Regions from separate parts of the Kribbella sp. NPDC051770 genome, predicted to be linked through region 2. Evidence: riboswitches for the same ligand, from Rfam matches in the RefSeq annotation. Region 2 holds a riboswitch; each other region holds the start of a gene.
What was found. Region 2 has a riboswitch for cobalamin ahead of AB0M01_RS33125 (ribonucleoside-diphosphate reductase subunit alpha). Riboswitches for the same ligand answer to the same signal wherever they lie in the genome.

Region 1 (4,197 bases), on a different contig from region 2:
CCGAGGTCGTCGATCGTGATCCGTTCGTCGTCCGGCACCGACGGGACCGGCTCGGTCTCGATCGACAGGATCACCACGTTCTCGTGCAGGATGTGGTTGTGCTCGACGTTCGCGCGCATCGCCAGCGGCACGGTGTCCTTGCCGCGGTTCGGGAAGACCGCCGTACCGGGCACTCGCCGCAGCGGCGGCCGCGCGTCGTGCAGCTCGTTGACGAAGGTCGTCAGTGACCCTTCCTGGCGTTCGCGGCGGGCGGTGACCAACGCACGCCCGCGCTGCCAGGTGGTGAGCACCGTGAAGACCGTGATGCCGATCAGCAGCGGCAGCCAGGCGCCGTGCACGAGCTTGGTCAGGTTCGCCGCGAGGAACAGCAGCTCGATCGACAGGAAGACCGCGCCGCCGCCGATCACCACCCACATCGGCTTACCCCACTGCTTGCGGACGATGTAGAAGAACAGCACGGTGTTGATCGTCACGGTCGCGGTGACCGCCATGCCGAACGCGAACGCCAGCGCGGCCGAGGTCTGGAACGCGAAGACCAGCGTCAGCACCGAGATCATCAGCGCCCAGTTGATCCACGGCACGTAGATCTGGCCGATCGTCTTGCTGGACGTGTGCAGGATCCGCAGCCGCGGCAGGTACCCGAGCTGGACCGCCTGGCGGGCGACCGAGAACGCGCCGGTGATCACGGCCTGGGAGGCGATCACGGTCGCGGCGGTGGCGAGCAGGACCAGCGGGATCCGTCCCCAGTCCGGCACCAGCAGGAAGAACGGGCTGCTCACCGACGACTGGTCCTTCAGCACCAGGGCGCCCTGGCCGAGGTAGCTCAGGATGCAGGCCGGGAAGACCAGGATCAGCCAGGCCCGGGTGATCGGCGCGCGGCCGAAGTGCCCGAGGTCGGCGTACAGGGCCTCGGCGCCGGTGATCGCGAGCACGACCGCGGCCAGCGCGAAGAACGCGTGCCCGAAGTGGTTGGTCAGGAAGCCCAACGCGTACGTCGGCGACAGCGCCTCCAGGATCTGCGGGTGCCGAGTGATGCCACCGATCCCGGCCGCGCCGATGGTGACGAACCAGAGCACCATCACGACGCCGAACGAGCGGCCGATCCGGCCGGTGCCGAGGCGCTGCAGCGTGAACAGCACGACGATGATCGTCGCGGTGATCGGTACGACGTACGAGTCGAGACCGGGCTCGACGACCTTCAGGCCCTCGACCGCGGACAGCACCGAGATGGCCGGCGTGATCATCGAGTCGCCGAAGAACAGCGACGCGCCGAAGATGCCGAGACCGGCCAGGATCACCTTGGTCCGCCGGGTGCCGTTGGTCCCGTGGCTGCGGATCAGCGTGATCAGAGCCAGGATGCCGCCCTCGCCGTGGTTGTCGGCGCGCAGCACGAGCAGCACGTACTTGATCGTCACGATGATCGTGACCGCCCAGAAGATCAGCGACACGATCCCGAACACGCTGTCGGCCGAGACCGGGACCGGGTGCGGGTCACCGGGGTTGAACACGGTCTGGATCGTGTAGATCGGACTGGTCCCGATGTCGCCGAAGACGACACCGAGCGCGCCGATGGTCAGCAGGGTCCGGGACTGCACGCGGCCGTCCGCGTGGTCGGCGCTCATCGCGTCAGCCTGTTCACGCGCGCATTGAACCACCCCGAGCCGGCTGGCTGACCGGTCACACTCTCCCCAGGCTGTGAGAGTTCTGTGAGAAAGTGGAACCGCAGTGGTTCGGCCCGGTCGCCAGTCGGGTCGTCGTAAGAGGGAACCCGGTGGAAATCCGGGACTGCCCCGCAGCGGTGAGTGGGAACGACCGCCGTCATCAGCACTGGACCGGAGGACCGGTCTGGGAAGCGACGGCCAGTAGGTGCCTGGGACCAGGCGTGCCCGCGAGTCCGAAGACCTGCCCCTGCCCGCCGGACGTCGTCGTCCGGCGGTGACCGCGTGACCTCGTGGGAAGGTCGGCCGTGCGCGATCCGTCGCGCCTGCCCGTCGTTCTCCCGGGTCCGGGGTCTTCGAGACTGCCTCGCCAAGGAGAGACACTTGAACACCCAGTCCGCAGCACGGTCCACCGTGTCCGGCTACCCGCGTCAAGGCCCGAACCGGGAGCTGAAGAAGGCGATCGAGGGCTACTGGAAGGGCACGGTCAGCGCCGGCGCCCTCCGCCAGACCGCCGCCGACCTGCGCAAGGCCAACTGGCAGCAGCTCGCTGCCGACGGCATCGACGAGGTCCCGACCGGCGACTTCTCGTACTACGACCATGTGCTGGACACGTCGGTCCTGCTCGGCGCGATCCCCGAGCGGCACCGCGCGGCCGTCGCGGCGGACCCGCTGGACGGCTACTTCGCGATGGCCCGCGGTACCCAGGAGGTCGCGCCGCTGGAGATGACGAAGTGGTTCGACACCAACTACCACTACCTGGTCCCCGAGCTCGGCCCGGACACCACGTTCGCCGCCGACACCAGCAAGCAGGTCGGCGAGCTGCGTGAGGCGATCGCGCTCGGCCTGACCGCCCGCCCGGTCCTCGTCGGCCCGATCACCTACCTGCTGCTCGCCAAGCCGGCGCCGGGCGTCGACGAGCACTTCGAGCCGTTGTCGCTGCTCGACAAGCTCCTCCCCGTGTACGCCGAGGTGCTCGCCGACCTCCGCGCGGCCGGCGCGGGCTGGGTGCAGCTGGACGAGCCGGCGCTGGTCCAGGACCGCTCGGCCGACGAGCTCGACCTGACCGCGCGTGCGTACGCCGTACTGGGTGAGCTGACCGACCGGCCGCGGCTGCTCGTCGCGTCGTACTTCGACCGGCTCGGCAAGGCGCTGCCGGTGCTGGCCAAGTCGCCGGTCGAGGGGCTCGCGATCGACTTCACCGGTCCCGCCGAGGGCAACCTCGACGACCTGGTCGCCGCCTCCGAGGTGCGCTCGAAGCGGCTCGTCGCGGGCGTCGTCAACGGCCGCAACATCTGGATCAACGACCTGACCAAGTCGCTGGCCACCCTGAACCGGCTGCGCACGCTGGCCGGTCAGGTCGACGTCGGCGCGTCCTGCTCGCTCCTGCACGTCCCGTACGACGTGAGCGCCGAGGACGGGATCGCGCCGGAAGTCGCGAGCTGGCTGGCCTTCGCGCGCCAGAAGTCCGCAGAGATCGCCACGCTGACGCTCGGCTACAGCGAGGGCGCCGAGGCGATCGCCGACCAGCTCGCGGCGAACCAGGCCGCGCTCGAGTCGCGGCGTGCGTCCGCGCTGACCAACAACCCGTCCGTCCGCGCGCGGGTCGCCGGGATCACCGCGGCCGACAGCAAGCGGGCGACGCCGTACGCCGAACGCAGCGCCGCCCAGCAGGCCCGACTCGGGCTGCCGCTGCTGCCGACCACGACCGTCGGGTCGTTCCCGCAGACCACCGAGCTGCGGACGGCCCGCGCCGACCTGCGGGCCGGGCGGATCGACGCGACCCAGTACGACGAGCGGATCAGCGCCGAGATCCAGGAGGTGCTCGCGTTCCAGGAGAAGGCCGGCCTGGACGTGCTCGTGCACGGCGAGCCCGAGCGCAACGACATGGTCCAGTACTTCGCCGAGCAGCTCGACGGGTACCTGGCCACACAGCACGGCTGGGTCCAGTCCTACGGCACCCGGTACGTGCGGCCGCCGGTGCTCGTCGGCGACATCTCCCGGCCCGAGCCGATGACGGTCCGCTGGTGGGCGTACGCGCAGCTGCAGACCGAGCGGCCGGTCAAGGGCATGCTCACCGGACCGGTGACGATGCTCGCCTGGTCGTTCGTCCGCGACGACCAGCCGCGCAGCGAGACCGCACGGCAGGTCGCGCTGGCGCTGCGGGACGAGGTCAACGACTTGGAGGCGGCCGGTGCCGCGGTGATCCAGGTCGACGAGCCGGCGCTGCGCGAGACGCTGCCGCTGCGGCAGGCCGACCGGGCGGCGTACCTGGCATGGGGCACGGAGGCGTTCCGGCTGACGACGAGCGGCGTACGGGCGGACACGCAGATCCACACGCACATGTGTTACGTGGAGTTCGGCGACATCCTGAACGCGCTGGACGAGATGGAAGCCGACGTCGCCAGCCTGGAGGCGGCCCGCTCGCACATGCAGGTCGCGCACGAGCTCGGCGACGCCGGCTACCCGCGCGGGGTCGGTCCGGGCGTGTACGACATCCACTCGCCGCGGGTGCCCGGTACGCCGGAGGTCGTGTCGC
Region 2 (4,197 bases):
ACAGGTTGCTGTACGTCGGCTCGATCGACTGGCTGACCCCACAGATGTTGGAGATCGTCGCGGTCGGCGCGATCGCCAGCACGTTGGAGTTGCGCATGCCGTCCTTCAGCACCTTCGCGCGCAGCGCCTCCCAGTCGAGCGTCCGCCCGGTGTCGACCTGCAGGTCGCCCTGCCGGGCCGAGCGCAGCAGCTCGAGCGAGTCGATCGGCAGCACACCCTGGCTCCACAGCGAACCGGCGTACGTCTGGTACGTCCCGCGCTCGGCGGCCAGATCTGTCGACGCCTCGATCGCGTGGTAGCTGATCGCCTCCATCGAGACGTCGGCGAACTCGACCGCGGCGTCCGAGGAGTACGGGATGCGGAGCGCGAACAGCGCGTCGGCGAAGCCCATCAGGCCGAGTCCGACCGGGCGGTGCCGCTGGTTCGCGCGCTCGGACTCCGGCGTCGTGTAGAAGTTGACGTCGATCACGTTGTCGAGCATCCGGACCGCGGTCTTCACCGTGTCGCGGAGCAGTTCGGCGTCCAGACCGGTGTCGGTCAGGTGGGCGACCAGGTTGACCGAGCCGAGGTTGCAGACGGCGGTCTCGTCGACGGTCGTGTTCAGGGTGATCTCGGTGCACAGGTTCGACGAGTGCACGACGCCGTCGTGCTGCTGCGGGGAGCGCAGGTTGCAGGCGTCCTTGAAGGTGATCCACGGGTGCCCGGTCTCGAACAGCACGGTCAGCATCCGGCGCCACAGGTCGACGGCCTTGACCCGGCGGAAGACCCGGATCTCGCCGCGATCGGCGGCGGCCTCGTAGGCCTCGTACGCCGTGGCGAAGGCCGCGCCGTACAGGTCGTGCAGGTCCGGCACCTCGTCGGGCGAGAACAGCGTCCAGTCGCCGCCGGCCTCGACCCGCTGCAGGAACAGGTCGGGTACCCAGTTCGCGGTGTTCATGTCGTGGGTACGGCGGCGCTCGTCACCGGTGTTCTTGCGCAGGTCGAGGAACTCCTCGATGTCCATGTGCCAGGTCTCGAGGTACGCGCAGACCGCACCCTTGCGCTTACCGCCCTGGTTGACCGCGACCGCCGTGTCGTTGGCGATCTTCAGGAACGGGACGACGCCCTGGGACTCGCCGTTGGTGCCGCGGATCTTGGCGCCGATGCCGCGGACCGGGGTCCAGTCGTTGCCCAGGCCGCCGGAGTACTTCGCGAGCAGCGCGTTGTTGCGGATGCCGGCGAAGATGCCGGACAGGTCGTCGTCGACCGTGGTCAGGAAGCAGGACGACAGCTGCGGCCGGGTGGTGCCGGAGTTGAACAGGGTCGGCGTCGAGGACATGAAGCGGAACGAGCTGAGCAGCTCGTAGAACTGCAGCGCCCGGGCCTCCCGGTCGTCCTCCTTGAGTGCCATACCCATCGCGACCCGCAGGTAGAACGCCTGCGGCAGCTCGAAGCGGACCTTGTCGATGTGCAGCAGGTACCGGTCGTAGAGGGTCTGCAGGCCGAGGAACGCGAAGTCCAGGTCGCGCTCGGGCCGGATCGCCGCGGCCAGCCGCTCCAGGTCGAACGTGGCCAGCTCGGGGTCGAGCAGCCCGGCGTCGATCCCGGTCGCGATGTAGCGCGGGAAGTACTCGGCGTACGCCGTGCTCATGTCGGCCTGGCTGGCCTGCCGGGGCTCGCCGTGCACGCGGCCGAGCGTCTCGCGGCGGATCTGGTCGAGCAGCAGCCGGGCCGCGGCCTGGCTGTACTGCGGCTCGGTCTCGACGTACGACCGGGCGGCCATCACCAGGGCCAGCTCGACCTCGTGCTGGGCGATGCCGTCGTAGCAGGAGCCGAGCGTCTCGTTCAGGATCTGCTCGGGGTCGACCGCGTCCAGCCCGGCGGCCGCCTCGGCGATCACCAGCCGGAGGCGGGCGACGTCCAGTGGCGCAGTGTCACCGTCGATGCCACGGACAGTGATGACCGGGGTCTCGGCGGCACCGGCCGCGTCGGCAGGCGTGCGCGCTTTGGTGCGCTCCTCGCGGTACAGCACGTAGGCGCGGGCGACCTGGTGCTCGCCGGCGCGCATCAGGGCGAGCTCGACCTGGTCCTGGATGTCCTCGACCTGGACGCTGCGGCGGACGTCGCCGCGCGTGGTGAGCGCGGTGACGACGCGGTCGGTCAGGTCGGTGACGAGGTCGCGGACGCGGTGGCTGGCGCCGGCCTCGGCGCCCTCGACGGCCAGGAAGGCCTTGCTCATCGCGACCGCGATCTTGGTCGGGTCGAAGGTGGTGCTGGTGCCGTCGCGGCGGACGACGGTCAGCTGGGACGCCGCAGCACCGGGCGCGAGGCCCGCCGCGGTCGGCGACGAAGACGAAACGATGGTCACAGGCGCTCTCTCCACGCGAGTTCCGAAGGACCACGACCTGCGGGAGAGCGCGTGACGAGCGGCAGTACGGCGAGTACGACTGCCTGCACGCCCACCGACCCACCCACGAGGTCTCGGACCGACGCGTACCGGCGGTACGCGTACCGGTGGCAGGTACTCGGACTCGCGGACGACCTGTCCGCTCACCGTTGCGGGGCAGCTCCGGACTCGCACCGGATTCCCCTGTTGCCTCCGCCCGGCCGCGCAACGTCGCGTCGCCCGGGCAGAACCACCAGCACGCAGAACACTAGCGGTAGACCCCGACATGTTGTGCTTCGACGCGCCGGGTGGCGCACATCTAGTGGTTTCAGGCGGCCAGTGCATGCAGGTCCTGAAGCGTCATGATCTCCGAGCCGTGGTGAATCAGCTCGCGGTTGAGCCGCAGTACGACGTGACCGAAGGGCTCTGAGGCATCCAGCTCGGAGGCCTGGCTGAGGCCGACCGTCATCACCTGGTCCTCCTCCAGACCGGCGATCGACTCCTGCCAGGCGTTCACCCAGTGGGTCAGCCAGGCGACCGCGTCCCGGGCGTTGCCGTGCAGGGTGATGTCGGTGCGGCCCTGGAGCTTCTCGCCGAAGGTCCACTCCCAGCGCTCGAAGAAGGTCTCGGTCAGGTGCGCGATCAGCCAGGCGATCGTGCGCGGGCCGCGGTGGTTCGGCTCGTTCGGCCACTGGGCGACCCACTCGCCGGAGCCGAGCGCGCGGTAGCGGCCGGCGTACCGGCGGCGGACGACGGTGAGGGCCTCCGCGCTCGGTCGCCAGAAGTACTCGTCGTCGGTCAGTGCCGCCAGTCGCGCGGCCAGCACCATCCAGCTGAAACCGAGCTGGCCGCGCACCATCGCCATCGCCGACGGTCGTTCCAGGATGTCCCAGTCGAACGGTTCCGGCATCACAGATCCTCACGCTCCCCGAAGTCCCCGCGGTTTGTCCTTGCTTCGAACATGTGTTCGAATTGTGGTCGAGGAGAGGTCACGAAGTCAATCAGCACAGCGTGTCGGTGCTGGCGCTGATGGTCGTCGACTGCTATTGCAAAGTGTTCGGGGAGATGGTGCGGAGTGAGACCGGTTCGTGACTACTCAGCGTGTCCGACAGGAGTAGAGTCACGCTGGGTGAGCAGGGCTGGGGGAACGCTCTCGGGACGGTCCGGGGGCGCGGCCGCTGCGCGGACAAGGTGCCGAGGGGGCAGCTCGTGACGTCAGGACGGCGAAGGTGAGCCTCAGTGGGGACGTCTGGACCTGGGCCTGGAGAGACTGGGAGAACGACGACCGGGTCAGGCGACAGAAGGAGAAGCCCGTGGGGCTGAACGCGGACGAGCTGGCGCAGGTGGCGGCCAACGAGGCCGACTGGGACGCGCGAGCACCACTGCACGCGGCGAGCGCGTTCTACGAGCGCCCGGCCGACTTCTGGTTCGCCGACTATGAGTGGGCCGACCTGGGCGAGCTCAACGGCCGCGACGTCGTGCACCTGCAGTGTCACCTGGGGACCGAGACGATCGCGTTCGCCCGCCGGGGCGCGAAGACGTTCGGGCTCGACCTGTCCGGGCGGTCGCTCGACGCGGCCCGGCGGCTCGCGCGCGAGGCCGGCGTCGGCATCGAGTACGTGCAGTCCAACGTGTACGACGCGGAGGAGGCCTTCGGCGGTCGCCGGTTCGATGTCGTCTACACCGGCAAGGGCGCCCTCTGCTACCTGCCCGACCTGGCGAAGTGGGCCGACGTGGTCAGCGGGCTGCTGAAGCCGGGTGGGTTCGTGTACGTCGTGGAGTTTCATCCGCTGCTCAACGCGCTCCGGCCGGTGGGGTTGCCGGGAGAGTCC
Region 3 (4,197 bases), on a different contig from region 2:
TCGGACTGGCCGGACGGCCCGGTTTGACCACGCCCCCGGCGTCGGCGAAGCAGCTCGCGGCCGTCACCACCCACTGCCGGTCGACCAGCGCGCCCGTACAGGCCCGCGGGTGGTCGCCCCCGATGTCGATCTTGACCAGGAACCCGACCCAGCTCGGGTTCACCGGGCCACCACCTGAGATCGCCTGCGCCGGAACCACCGACGCCGCGGCGCCGATCACCCCCACCAGCAACGCGACCAGAACTCTCCGCACCATGCGTCCCCTCCGACGATCGTTCGCACCCCTGATTTGCGGACGAGTATGGGACGGCCGCCCGACCGGCCAGAAGGAGTTTCGGCCGGTGCCGAATGCCCGGCGGCGACGTCGATCTCGCCCTGATCGAAAGGGTGTCGCCGGGTGGGCTCGGCTAGAGTCGGGGTCACCATGCGTACCCGCCCAGTGACTTCGATCGCCGCCGTTGCCGGTCTGTTGGTGCTGACTGCTTGCGGTGGTGGGTCCAACGAGACGGCGCCGGACGTGCCGCCGCTGGTTTCGGTGAGTACGACGCCGACCGAGACGCCTTCGGAGACTCCCTCGGAGACGCCGGGCGTGCCGCCGACGGCGAAGGTCGCGGACACGTTGTGCGTGCGGATGGACCAGGCGCTGGTTCAGGCCACGCTGGCGGTACCGGTGGTGACGATCGAGCCGAAGGCGGTGCCGGCGGAGATCGGGCTGCCGAGCTACGACATCTGTCAGCTCGCGTTGAGTGCTGCCCCGAGCGGCCCGGCGCTGCGGCTGGGCGTGTCGGTGCTGACGGCGACGAAGTCGGACCTGGCCGCGGCGCAGGCGGCGTACGCGGCGACCAAGGGCGAGCCGGCGCGGCCGATCGCGGTCGGGCAGGGCGGGTTCGGGACGAGCAAGCTCGCGGTGTTCCTGCTCGGGAACCGGTTGTTCAAGGTCGAGGGACCGGCGGCGACGCCGACCAAGTACGTCGTACTGGCGCAGGAGGCCGCGCGGCAGGCGGCCGGGCTGCCGGAGACCGCGCTGCTGATCGCCCGCGAGGAGTGCGAGCGGGGGACGAAGGCGGCCGAGAAGGTGCTGGGGGCCACCGCGATGGCGCGCCGGGACAGCACGACGGCGGCGGGCGACATCGTCTGCGGCTGGATCAACCCGAGCGCCGCCGTCTACGCGACCGCCCGCCGGGTCCCGGACGCGGTGGCTGCGATGGCGTCGGTGCGCAAGGCACCGACCTCGCAGTCGGTGCCGCTCGGCGACGAGGGGTACGTCGACACCGCGACCGGGCGGGGCACGATCCGGGTCGGCACGGACAAGATCGCCGACCTGGTGCCGGTCCCCGGGAACAAGGTGAAGACCGACGACATGGTGGCCTTCGCGCTGGCGATCTCGCCGCTCTACACGCGCTGACGGTGGACCTGGAGCTGCGACCCGGTCGCAGCGTGGGTTACCGTGTGGCCGTCGTGGTGTTCGGGAAGCCGGTGCGGTACCGGCGCGGCCCTCGCCACTGTGATCGGGATTGTCCGTCGCGCGTTCACCTGGTGTGAGACCACTGGCCCGGAGGGGCTGGGAAGGTCAGCGCGGCGGATGCGGTCGTCCCGTCAGCCAGGAGACCGGCCACGACGCGTCCCGTCCACGAGGTGTTGGAGGAACGGTCGCCATGGCCGTCGTACCCAAGGCAGTGCTTGCTGCCGTTTTCCTGTCCCTGGTCGCCGGCTGCGGAAGCGCCGGCGCGAGCGAAGGTCCGAGCGCGAGCGCGACGACCGTCAAGAACTGCGGGCTCGACGTCACCGTCGACGGCCCGCCGCAGCGGATCTTCGCGGCGTACCAGCCGGCCATCGAGCTGGCGCACGCGCTGGGCGTCTCCGACCGGCTGGTCGGGACCGCGTTCCTGGACTCCGAACCGCTGCCCGAGTACGCCGCGGCACAGAAGGATCGCAAGTACTACAAGAACATGCCGAGCCGCGAGGAGCTGCTCAGCCTGAACCCGGACTTCGTGCTGTCCGGCTTCAACGACATCTTCAACGCCGCCGGGAGCGACGGCAGCTTCGGCAGCCGTAAGTCGCTGTCCGACCTCGGCGTCCAGACCTGGATCTTCAGCCCGCTCTGCCCGACCGCCGACGGCAAGGGCGACGAGGCGATCGACCCGTCGACGGTCTCGATGACCAACGTGTACGCCGATCTGCACGACCTGGGCAAGCTGTTCGGCGCGAGCGACAAGGCCGAGCAGGTGATCGCCGACCAGCAGAGGCGGATCGCCGCGGTCGAGAGCGCGGTGAAGGACGCCGACCGGCCTACGGTCGCGATCGTGCGGCCCGGGCTCGAAGGCGGCGGGATGACGGTCTCCGGCGGGCCGGACTTCGGCACGGTGCTGATCAAGCAGGCCGGTGGGGTGAACGCGTTCGCCAGGCTGACCGCGAAGCGGAACGTGAAGATCAGCGTCGAGGAGTTCATCAAGGCCGACCCGGACTACGTGCTGATCAGCGCCTGCTGCGACGCGACGCTGACCGAGGCGCAGGGGCAGCCGGATGTCGACAAGCTGATGAAGAATCCCGCGTTCGCGAATCTGAAGGCGGTGAAGAACAAGCGGGTGATCCCGTGGCTGTTCGCGCATCATTCCGCTGGGGTGCGTGGGGCGAACTCGACGGAGCTGATCGCGAAGATCATCCATCCTGACCTGGTGAAGTGATCCTCCGTGGTGGGTTGACGAAGGCCGGTGGGCTCGCCATCGCCTTCGTCGTACTGCTGGGTGCTGTTCTGCTCTCTCTGCTCGCCGGCACCCAGTGGTTCGGGCCGCGGGACGTCTATCTCGCGGCCGCCGACTTCACCGGCTCGGACACCGATCGGGTCATCCGGTACCTCCGGCTGCCCCGTACGGCGACCGGCCTGATGGCGGGAGCGGCACTCGGGATGGCCGGCGCCCTGATGCAGGGCGTCACGCGCAACGCGCTCGCCGACCCCGGGATCCTCGGCGTGAACGCAGGCGCCGCGGTCGCGGTCGTCGGGGCGATCGGGGTCTTCGGCGTGACGAGCCTGACCGGGTACGTGTGGTTCGCGATGGGCGGCGCGCTGGTGGCGACCGTCGTGGTCTACGTCGTCGGCACGCTCGGTCGCGGTGGGGCGACGCCGGTCAAGCTCGCGCTGGCCGGTGCCGCGTTGTCCGCGATGCTCGGGTCCGTCACCTCGGCGGCAACGCTGCTCGATCTCTCGACGCTGAACGAGTTCCGCTTCTGGGTGGTCGGTTCGCTCACGATGGCGACCGGCCCGATCGTCGGGCAGGCGCTGCCATTCATTGCCGTCGGCATCGTTCTGTCGCTGGTGCTGGGGCGGTCGCTCAACCAGCTCGCGCTGGGGGAGGAGCTGGCGACGACGCTCGGCACGCGGGTCGCTGTGGTGCGCATCCTCGCCGGTCTGGCGATCATGCTCCTGGCCGGTACGGCGACCGCGATGGCCGGCCCGATCGGGTTCGTCGGGCTCGCCGTACCGCACGTCGCGCGAGCTCTCGTCGGCGCGGACTACCGCTGGATCCTGCCGTACTCGCTCGTCCTCGCCCCGACGCTGCTGCTGCTCGCCGACGTGCTCGGCCGCTTGGTCGTCCGCCCCGACGAACTCCAGGTCGGCATCATCACCGCCCTGGTCGGAGCGCCGCTCTTCATCGCCCTCGTACGCCGCCAACGCCTGGCGGAGCTGTGAAGCGCACGGCGGCGTACCGGGTGGGGCCGGTCTCCGGCCGGATCGACCTCGGCAGCGTGCTCGTCACCATCGCCGGGCTGCTCACTGCCGTTGCCGTCGGCGCCTACTCGCTGACGATCGGCGACTACGAGATCCCGCTCGCCCAGGTCCTCAACACCCTGGCCGGCAACGGTTCCCTGATCCTCACCGACATCGTCGTCGACAACCGCCTCCCGCGCGTCCTGGTCGGTCTCGGCGTCGGGTTCGCGTTCGCCGTGTCCGGCGCGATCTTCCAGCGCCTGGCCCGCAACCCGCTGGTCAGCCCCGACCTGATCGGGATCAACGCCGGAGCCGCCCTCGCGGCCGTCGTGGTGATCACGATCATCGGCGCGAGCCCGTTCTGGCTGCCGGCCGGCGCCCTCGGCGGGTCGTTGCTGACGGCAATCACCATCTACCTGTTCGCCTTCAAGCGCGGCGTCGCCGGCTATCGGCTGGTGCTGGTCGGGATCGGCGTCACCGCGATCATCGGC

Region 1: linked by a shared signal. The riboswitch ahead of metE (5-methyltetrahydropteroyltriglutamate--homocysteine S-methyltransferase) and the one ahead of AB0M01_RS33125 (ribonucleoside-diphosphate reductase subunit alpha) in region 2 are both predicted to bind cobalamin.
Region 3: linked by a shared signal. The riboswitch ahead of AB0M01_RS11405 (ABC transporter substrate-binding protein) and the one ahead of AB0M01_RS33125 (ribonucleoside-diphosphate reductase subunit alpha) in region 2 are both predicted to bind cobalamin.

Annotation. Positions count from the first base shown of each region.
Region 1 covers NZ_JBFAYT010000008.1:103,540-107,736, reverse strand. Annotated here, with positions in the region: gene AB0M01_RS25570 (potassium transporter Kup) at 1-1,622, opposite strand, end outside; cobalamin riboswitch at 1,710-1,925, shown strand; gene metE (5-methyltetrahydropteroyltriglutamate--homocysteine S-methyltransferase) at 2,043-4,197, shown strand, end outside.
Region 2 covers NZ_JBFAYT010000013.1:105,058-109,254, reverse strand. Annotated here, with positions in the region: gene AB0M01_RS33125 (ribonucleoside-diphosphate reductase subunit alpha) at 1-2,347, opposite strand, end outside; cobalamin riboswitch at 2,478-2,635, opposite strand; gene AB0M01_RS33120 (DinB family protein) at 2,694-3,275, opposite strand; gene AB0M01_RS33115 (class I SAM-dependent methyltransferase) at 3,595-4,197, shown strand, end outside.
Region 3 covers NZ_JBFAYT010000002.1:994,436-998,632, reverse strand. Annotated here, with positions in the region: gene AB0M01_RS11415 (trypsin-like serine protease) at 1-256, opposite strand, end outside; gene AB0M01_RS11410 (hypothetical protein) at 425-1,405, shown strand; cobalamin riboswitch at 1,443-1,632, shown strand; gene AB0M01_RS11405 (ABC transporter substrate-binding protein) at 1,656-2,684, shown strand; gene AB0M01_RS11400 (iron chelate uptake ABC transporter family permease subunit) at 2,681-3,688, shown strand; gene AB0M01_RS11395 (iron chelate uptake ABC transporter family permease subunit) at 3,685-4,197, shown strand, end outside.